DNA from 3 places in the Peribacillus sp. NPDC096379 genome. Region 2 is predicted to be linked to each of the others. Evidence: riboswitches for the same ligand, from Rfam matches in the RefSeq annotation. Region 2 holds a riboswitch; each other region holds the start of a gene.
The links. Region 2 has a riboswitch for cyclic di-AMP ahead of ACIQZI_RS02605 (TrkH family potassium uptake protein). Riboswitches for the same ligand answer to the same signal wherever they lie in the genome.
Positions count from the first base shown of each region.

Region 1 (3,285 bases), on a different contig from region 2:
TTCAGGTTTAAAATTACCTTCCCATTTAGAGATAACAATAGCTGCAAGAGAGTTCCCAATAACATTTACCACTGTACGACCCATATCAAGAATACGGTCGATCCCAGCTATAAACGCCAACCCTTCGATAGGAATTCCAACTGTGCCTAATGTAGCTAATAGAACAACGAAAGAGACTCCTGGTACACCAGCAATACCTTTAGATGTGACCATCAATACTAGCATTAACGAAATTTGATCAGCAATACTCATATCAATGCCATACATTTGAGCAATGAAGATAGCAGCTAATGCTTGATACAGAGTGGAACCGTCAAGGTTAAAGGAGTAACCAGTCGGTATGACAAAAGAAGCAATATGCTTAGGACATCCCGCCTTTTCCACTTTTTCCATAATTCTCGGAAGGACAGCCTCAGAGCTTGCTGTTGAAAAGGCTAATATAAGCTCCTCTTTGATTAGTTTAATTAATTTGAAAAGACTATAACCGACTAATTTCGCGATAATTCCCAAGACCACGATCACAAAGAAAATCATCGTTCCATATACTGAAATCACTAACTTTCCTAGCGGGATAAGAGAAGCCAATCCAAACTTAGCAACAGTGACACCAATCAAGGCAAACACTCCAAAAGGAGCAAACCTCATAATTTGATTCGTAACATAAAACATTGCATCTGCTGTTCCTTGGAAGAATGCCAAAACCGGCTTCCCTCTTTCTCCGATCGCATTAATCCCAAGACCAAATGCCAGAGAAAAGAAAATAATGGCTAGCATGTCCCCTTCAGCAACCGCAGCAATCGGATTCGTTGGTACAATGTTCACAATCGTATCGATTAGTGATTCGCTTTCCTTTGACTCTGCTGTATCAACATAACTGCCGATATCCGTTTGATCAAGTTCCCCCATATTCACTCCAGCGCCTGGCTGCAGTACATTTGCCGCAATGATTCCGACTATAATTGCAATTGTCGTCACAATTTCAAAGTACAAAATCGTCTTACCGCCGATTTTCCCAAGCTGCTTGATATCACCAACACCTGCAACAGCGACAATAATACTGGCTACAATAATCGGCACGACAATCATTTTAATTAAACGAAGAAATATATCTCCAATTGGCTGTAAATAAGACGCAATCGTTGGACTACCATAAAAGATCGCCCCTACGATAATCCCTAGGACTAGACCAATTAATATTTGGCTAGCTAAGCTTATTTTTTTCATCTAACATCCTCACCTTCTGTAAATTCTTTGCTAAAAAAGCAAATGTCTCGGTAAGGGAAACAAGATAGACGGTTTCACGCAATAAAAAAAGACACTACGGGTGTCTTTGGGCGTGAACAATTTACATTTTGTTCCCTCTAAGACGCTGACGAGGTTAGCTGTCGGGTTAGGACCTGGAAACACATGCCCCTTCATAAGAATTCACCCCAAGCGGTACAGGACCACGAAATTGGTTCCCCCGTTCCATTAAGATTAAGCGGAAATAACATTATACTAAAATATTATATTAAAAATCCAAAACTGTAAATATATTTTTCATATTACGGGTAGGAAAATTACCCCATTACAGTCTCACACACGCTTTACAAACCTATTTTTGCCAAAGAAAGGAATACTATTCATTATTCACACGGGATCACATATCCACGTGAACGATAAATAGCATTCCTTTAGCTCAATTATTTTTCTAACAGTCCAATTAAAAAGAAACGAAGTTTTTGACGTTTAGATAGTTCATTAAATGCGTTAATTGTCACTTTTTCAGTTTGAAGAGGCGTGATAAATGCAGGCTTTTTATAAGGAATGCTTTTCGAATCCTTTAGAATGATATTCCCTAATTCAAGTCCATCTTTCACTTCCTGAATTCCAGCAAATTCGAGGCCCGTTGTGATCACTTGCTTTGTGACAGTACCGTTTCCATTCAGCTTGTAAACAGATGGTTTTTTTTCTAATTGAATCGCTGCTTTTGGCAAAGAAAGTACACCCTTCGCTTCCGCAGTCACCACAGACAATTTCACTTTAGAACCAATCATTATAGATTCGGGTTCTTCTTGCATAGTCGCTTGAAAAGCATATTTACTCGGAGTTCCAACAGTTGTCTCTGTTTCTGGAAACGGCTGAATTGCGGATATTGTTCCATTAATTTTCTTTTTTTCACTCGATTGTTTTGCAATAATTTTCATGCCAGGTTCTGCTTTTTTTGCCTGTTGTTCATCAAGAGAGCCTTCAATTGCTAACGTATTTGAAGCAATTGTTACAATTGGAGACTTCAGTTGTTTATTTACTTTCTTCACAATCCCTTCCGTTTCACTTGCCGTCATTGCCGTATCGCCATGTTCATCCAAATAGTTTAACTGGCTTTCATAAGCCCGTATTTTCTCTTCAAGTTTCTTCTTCTCTAATTCTTGTTTATAGATCTCCTGTTGAATCGAACTTATGATCATCGCAGAAGAATCAGGATTATCTAAAGGGAATCCTGCCTCTTCTGCTACTTCTCTTTCTTTAGCAGATGGTGCCTCTGGAATGGTATCCTGATAACTGGATAACTCATCAATATATTCTTCGATCCCCGCTATTTCGCCCTCATAACGGTTCTTCTCTGTTTCAAGCTCGCCCTTTACCTGATCCAGTTTAGGTGTTATGTATTCAAATAAAGGCGTGCCTGCTGTTACTTCATCTCCCTCTTTTACAAGGAATTTTTGAAATTCTTTATCTTGGTCATTATAATAATAGTTGTACTCTTCCAATGGTTTAATTACCGCATCTGTTTCAAATCTTTCTATAATATCTGCTTTCTTAACTTCGGTCCACTCTCCGGCTAATAAAGTCCGAGCCACCTTACTATCTTTTTTCTCAATTAAAAAAAGGTTCAAAGCAATGAAACCCGTTGCAAGTACGACTAGTGTACCAACTTTCCATTTATTCATATAGCCCCACCTCCCTTATAAAAACACACGAACATCGATATAAGCCAAAAATGCGGCTACAAACCAAGATGCCAGGTAAAACACACAAATCATAATAAGTGGGATGTATTTATTTTTCTCAGTCAACCCTCGTAAATAGTAGTAGACGATTCCGATAATCGTTATCTGAAATAAACTAATTTCCCCAAAAAAGTGAATAAAGTATTCATTTGAGAGGATAGATTGACTAATCACTCCTAATGAAAATGGATTATCACTTTGGTTTAAATCCATCTGCAAAAGAAAGGGTATGTATACTACTTTTTCTAGCAAGTGCAAAGCAAAGGCAATCATTTGAACAACTGCAACTTTCTTA
Region 1 is NZ_JBIWFD010000012.1:2,369-5,653, reverse strand. It holds gene ACIQZI_RS23675 (cation:dicarboxylate symporter family transporter) at 1-1,224, opposite strand, end outside; cyclic di-AMP (ydaO/yuaA leader) riboswitch at 1,353-1,493, opposite strand; gene ACIQZI_RS23670 (efflux RND transporter periplasmic adaptor subunit) at 1,683-2,930, opposite strand; gene ACIQZI_RS23665 (hypothetical protein) at 2,946-3,285, opposite strand, start outside.
Region 1: it holds a riboswitch for cyclic di-AMP, as region 2 does, so the genes downstream of both, ACIQZI_RS23675 (cation:dicarboxylate symporter family transporter) here and ACIQZI_RS02605 (TrkH family potassium uptake protein) in region 2, are expected to answer to the same signal.

Region 2 (3,285 bases):
TCTTAAGCGCTTCTTTATCCTGACAATGGGTTAAGTATGTCTGACCGCCTTTACCAACGGCGTTAATTACATATCTGTTAGAAATATTCCCCATATTTACTCTCCTACATATTCATAATGAAATTCCAAATCACAACAAGGTCTTGTGATCATATACAGTATACAATCTATTAATCTAAATAAATGCATTTCTTTTAGTTAATTAATTACAAATTTCGACAATGTAAAGATTACTAGCATTGTAGTCTGAATTACTCCATCTTAAAGGCTCTTCTCTAAGTCTTTATCCATAATAAAAACCTCGATTCTCTCCCCAGTTTTTGTACTAATATCACTATGAGAGGAAAGAACTTTACAGCCAGTATAATGTTCGACAATTTTTTCATAATCTTCGCTGTACATTTCACGAAGCAGCTCCCGCATTTGTTTGACAAGTTTTTTCCCAGAATTTCGATTGACAAGATGCTTTTCTTCTACCGTTAGAACACCTTTGAATCGGGTAATCAACATGTCATTAATGATATATGTTTTGGCTTCCTGTGGACCTCTACCGATCAACTCACGCTGGAATTTGATAAATGCGGCACTAATTTCAGCCTCTAGTTTCTTTTTGGAATTTGACATAATGCCTCCAATTACCTTTCTGAGATTTATTGGGTTATCATAATGTCCAAAGTAAGGTCTTGTCAATGCAAAAATAAAATCTTTATAAAACTTTAAAATCAGGTGAAATACGTAGAATTACTACGTGAAATAGAGTTATTGTGTGAATATTCGATTAATTTTCTTGTATTTGGATGAATTTGAACATATTTAGTACTTTTAATGAGTTTACAATGATTACGCAGCGGGCGTAGAATAATTCTCATAAATAACAAATTTGATATCGGCCCAATCTTAATTAATTGAGAACGGAGGACCCACTAATTTGGGATTAATTCTGCTTTTGCAGAAAGGATGAGATACTCTTTCGCCATCCTACCCGAAAGCTTTCTTCGCAGGCTTAGTGAAGGAGTTCATAAGACTACCTAATTTAAGGGGGCTTTTTTGTTATGAGTGAAGCAAGAAAGCAGCCTAATGAACAATCTGTAGGTCTTTTTAATATATGTAAATATGAAAAAGTTTCTTGGATGATAGAACGCAAAGAGAGTGGATAACTTGCTGGGCGTTAAGTAGACCAATGAGTACTTTTTCTCCAATCAACATGTTGTTTTGGCAAGCATTCAATACCATTGTGTGAATCGTTTGGTTTACCGCTGGAATCTTGAATGATAGTGCATGACTGCATTATGGAGAAAAGTACCATTGGTCTTTTTGGTGTTTAATCTGCTTTTCCCTTTTTGATAAAGTGAAACTTCATTCAGTGGGCGATTTGACTCTCCGTTAATGCGGGATAAATAATTTTATGACGCTGCAGAATGGAATGATGCTCGATTCAATATTTTAATAAGTGGGAGATCATTATGACAAAAATAACAGATTTTCTAAACCCGCCAAAAATTCTTGTATTGGGCTTTGCGGCTGTAATTTTAATAGGTGCATTCTTACTCACACTTCCCTTCTCAACAGAAGATGGAGTCGGTCTCTCGTTCTTGAATGCTTTATTTACCGCAACATCTGCTACATGTGTGACAGGGCTTGTCGTTGTAGATACAGGAAGCACATTTAGCAGTTTTGGCGAGATTGTCATATTACTGCTCATTCAAATCGGCGGATTAGGGTTTATGATAGTTGCAACTTTTTTCTTTTTTCTCTTAGGCAAAAGAATATCACTGAAAGAAAGATTATTACTTCGAGAAGCGTTAAACCAATTATCGATGGAGGGCATTGTCAGGTTAGTAAAAAGAGTGTTGATTTTTACAGGAGCGATCGAGCTTGTCGGTGCTATTATTTTATCGATCCGTTTTTCTTTTGATATGCCGATTGGTCGAGCGATTTACTTTGGCATTTTTCATTCAATCTCCAATTTTAATAATGCAGGTTTTGATTTACTGGGAGGATTTCGGAGTTTGACCCCGTACGCAGAAGATCCAACGGTCGTGCTAACCGTTTGTGCGCTTATCACATTAGGGGGAATTGGTTTTATCGTAATGAATGAACTTTATGAATATCATGATACAAAACGCTTATCTGTGCATACGAAATTGGTATTACTGACTAGTCTAATTTTAACTGTAGGTGGGGCCATCATAATCTTCATTTTTGAATATGGCAATGATAAAACATTAGAGCCTTTATCCTATCTTGGAAAAGGATTAGCAGCCTTGTTTCAATCGGTGACAGCGAGAACAGATGGAGCTAATACATTGAATATTTCAGACTTAACACAACCAACATTATTTCTGACGATTATCCTGATGTTTATTGGCGCTTCTCCGGGTTCAACAGGTGGCGGAATTAAAACGACTACCTTTGCTACTTTACTTGGAACCGTCTTTTCACAAATTAAAGGAAAAGAAGATGTCGTCTTCTTTCATAAACGCATTGTTTTTGACACGATATTTAAAGCGCTTACTGTAACGGTAAGTGGATTATTCCTTGTTATTACCATGACCATGCTACTGAGTATCACGGAAAAAGGCCATGATTTTATGATGTATCTATTTGAAACGACTTCAGCGTTCGGCACAGTAGGTCTATCGATGGGATTAACCCCAGAACTATCACCTATTGGTCGTGTACTCATTATATTGACGATGTTCGCAGGAAGATTAGGTCCTTTAACGATTGCTTTTGCCATTGCTATGAGGCGTAAACCGGATGCATTTCGTCATCCAAAGGGGAAAATAATGATCGGTTAATGAAAAATAGGGAGTGTAAATAAGATATGGTCAAACGACAATATGCGGTTATTGGTTTGGGGAGATTTGGCATGAGTGTAGCTCGAAAATTACATGAGGCTGGGCAGGATGTCTTGGGAATTGATTGTAATGAGGAACGAGTCGAAGATGCTGAATTAGCCGTTACTCATGCAGTCGTGGCAGATACTACAGAGGAAAAGGCGCTTATTTCAATCGGGATTCGTAATTTTGATTGTGTAATTGTCGCAATTGGGAATGACATGCAGTCGAGTATTTTAACCGTTATGCTTTTAAAAGAATTTGGAGTGAAAAAAGTCATAGCGAAAGCTCTAGGCAAGCACCATGGCCGGGTTTTAGAGAAAATAGGGGCTGATTGGATCATTTATCCTGAAAGAGACATGGGGGAACGAGTTGCCAATCAGCTCCTATCACCGAATATGTTGAACTACATTGAACTGTCAAAAGAATTCAATATCGAGGAAAT
Region 2 is NZ_JBIWFD010000001.1:526,557-529,841, forward strand. It holds gene ACIQZI_RS02595 (hypothetical protein) at 1-94, opposite strand, end outside; gene ACIQZI_RS02600 (Na-translocating system protein MpsC family protein) at 262-624, opposite strand; cyclic di-AMP (ydaO/yuaA leader) riboswitch at 879-1,019, shown strand; gene ACIQZI_RS02605 (TrkH family potassium uptake protein) at 1,464-2,801, shown strand; gene ACIQZI_RS02610 (potassium channel family protein) at 2,828-3,285, shown strand, end outside.

Region 3 (3,285 bases), 240 kb from region 2:
AATAGAATGACTCGCCATACGGTTCCTTTAATTATTTTCGGTAAGACCTTCTTCGTGTCTTTTGTCTCTGTGACAGCTATACCAATTAATTCAGCTCCCCCATAGGAAAACATGACAACTAAAAATGCGCTTAAAGTTCCACTAATTCCATGAGGAAAAAAACCGCCATGTGCCGTATAATTAGAAAATCCAACTGGAATGGTACTAGAGAATACTCCTAGTAAAATGAAAGAACCTAAAATAATAAAAGCAATTAAGGCGATAATTTTAACACCTGCAAACCAAAACTCGAGCTCCCCATAGTATTTTACTTGAGACAAGTTAATACTTACTATTAGGGCTGTACAAATTAAACTTAAAAACCATAATGGGATATTCGGAAACCAATATTGCAAAAAGCTTCCAGATGCTATCAACTCTACAACGGTCACAATTACCCAGTTAACCCAATAGAGCCATCCTACGATAAAGGAGATTCGAAATCCAAAAGCTTTATTTATTAAGTGTTGCACATTTAAATTGGGATAAACAGTAGCCATTTCTCCTAGGGCTGCCATTACAATAAATAATAAGAGTCCACCTATTAAATAGGCTATTACTACACTTGGACCAGCCAAATTTAAAGTATCTGAACTTCCCTTAAAAATACCTGTTCCAATCATTCCTGCTAATGCAATAAACTGGACGTGTCGCGGCAATAAGCCCCTTCTTAAATCATGATGATTTTCTCCCACGATGTTCATACCTTTCTTTCATTTGTTATATTTTCCATTCTCCTAATGAATATCTGTTTACTATTCAATTACATCAAAATCAAGTTATTCTATTCTATATTAACGCTTTCGAGCGTTAAAGTAATTTTATATTAATATATCATAATATAGGAAAAAGTCAATTTCTGACGTGCAGGGAAATACAATCTAAAGAAGAGTTGTTCCCCTTAATGATGACTCAAAAAGTGTCCTATTAAATCTTTCCCGCTATACCAAGATCATTTAATGGCGAGAACTGGTCAAGCCCATCAAGGATAGACGCGCTCAAATAAACTTTGTAAAGCCGCTTTTTAAAAAATGGAACACATAAAGAGAACACCAAGGAAACTGTAGCTAGTTATACTTATTGAGGCGCTTTTGACAACGCCTATTCTTCTATTTTATTATTCAAATCGTTCGTTGTCAGATCCTCATCTGGTTCCTTTATAGGGCCACCAAATTCTTGGATAATCTTTCTTACTATTTCATTTAAAAAATCATCTGATAATAAAGGATTATTTTCTTGAAACATATTATTTCTCCTACACTATCTTGATATATTATTAGCTATTGTTCACACAAGAAGGAATATCATTCATTTTGAAAATAACACTCCACGTTTAAATTTTCATATTTTTCACATTTTTCATTTACTTTTTTAAAACACGGGAGTATGATAATCTCCAGTTTCAAATTTCTAAGTTGCTGAAACCATATGGTACGGGGGAACCGATATTATGGGTTGTTACATAACCCAGGGGGTGAATCCTTTTAAGGTAGGGCTACTCAAGGCCCAAATCCGACAGCTAACCTCGTAAGCAAATATTGAGAAGGAAGGTGTACTTGTGAGAAAAAAATTGCTGTTTACAAGTCTATTCAACTATGACTTGTAGGTATGTTTCCACTTTAATTATGTAATGATGCTGTTTGCCGAGATAATTATTTAAATGTCTAGGAATTGTACACTTATTACTATTTGGTGGTGAATATCAATGGTTGCTTCAGTAAAGAGATTTTTAATTGGACGTCCATTAAAATCAACTGAATTAGGGGAACAGAAGCTTAACAAAACGAAAGCATTAGCGATCCTTTCCTCTGACGCACTATCATCAGTTGCATATGGTCCAGAACAAATATTGATTGTCCTAGTTACAGTGAGCGCTACAGCATTTTGGTATTCGATTCCTATTGCCTTAGGGATATTGATTTTATTAACGGCTTTGATTTTGTCTTATCGACAAATTATCTTTTCGTATCCTCACGGGGGAGGAGCCTATATAGTATCGAAAGAAAATCTAGGTATGAATCCAGGGTTAATAGCGGGCGGTTCATTGCTAGTGGACTATATTTTAACCGTGGCAGTAAGTGTGTCTGCAGGTACAGATGCCATCACCTCTGCTTTTCCTGCATTACATTTTTATAATGTAGAGATTGCCATTATATTTGTAATATTTATTACTCTCTTGAACTTAAGAGGGGTAACTGAATCTGCTTCTATCTTAGCTTATCCGGTTTATTTATTTGTTTTAGCGTTATTTATATTAATTGGAGTAGGTATTTACCATATAGTTTCGGGGCAAGTTCCCCCAGCCTTGCATACACCACTCGGTACACCGGTAGCGGGAATCAGCTTATTTATTCTTCTAAGAGCGTTCGCATCAGGTAGCTCTGCTTTAACAGGGGTTGAAGCCATATCCAACGCAATACCAAACTTTAAAAATCCAGCTCCTAATAATGCCGCAAAAACCCTCATTGCGATGGGGGCCTTGCTTGCTGTTTTATTTAGTGGAATGATATTTTTAGCCTATTATTACGGAATTGTTCCCAGCGAGAAAGTAACTGTTGTGTCTCAAATTGCTGAAGATACATTTGGGCGAAATTTGATGTATTACTTTATTCAAGGTACAACTGCTATGATATTAATCCTTGCAGCTAACACGGGATACTCTGCTTTTCCTTTGTTAGCAGTTAACCTTGCCAAAGATAAGTTTATCCCAAGAATGTTTACAATTCGAGGTGACCGTTTAGGCTATTCTAATGGAATTATGATACTTGGGATTGCTTCTGTCATCTTAATTATCGCTTTTAAAGGACGAACAGAACATCTTATCCCACTTTATGCTGTCGGAGTATTTATCCCATTTACTTTGTCCCAAACGGGCATGATCGTTAAATGGATTCGCGAAAAGCCTAAAGGATGGATCCCTAAGCTAACGATTAATACAATCGGTGCCCTGATTAGCTTTATCGTTATGCTCATGTTCTTTTTAACTAAATTCACACAGGTTTGGCCAGTCTTAATTTTTTTACCGATCATCATTTTTATCTTTTATCAAATTAAAAAGCATTATGAAGCAGTAAGTGATCAACTCAGGGTTGCCAATTCTGAACTTTCCATACCAATTGCAGGCAATGTAATGATAGTACCTGTTGCTGGCATTACTCAAGTCGTAGAGAACTCATTAAGCTATGCTAAATCTCTCTCGCCAGAACAGATTATTGCCGTTTATGTTGCTTTTGAAAGAGAAGATGA
Region 3 is NZ_JBIWFD010000001.1:289,641-292,925, reverse strand. It holds gene ACIQZI_RS01505 (amino acid permease) at 1-743, opposite strand, end outside; gene ACIQZI_RS01500 (hypothetical protein) at 1,141-1,284, opposite strand; cyclic di-AMP (ydaO/yuaA leader) riboswitch at 1,446-1,589, shown strand; gene ACIQZI_RS01495 (APC family permease) at 1,745-3,285, shown strand, end outside.
Region 3: it holds a riboswitch for cyclic di-AMP, as region 2 does, so the genes downstream of both, ACIQZI_RS01495 (APC family permease) here and ACIQZI_RS02605 (TrkH family potassium uptake protein) in region 2, are expected to answer to the same signal.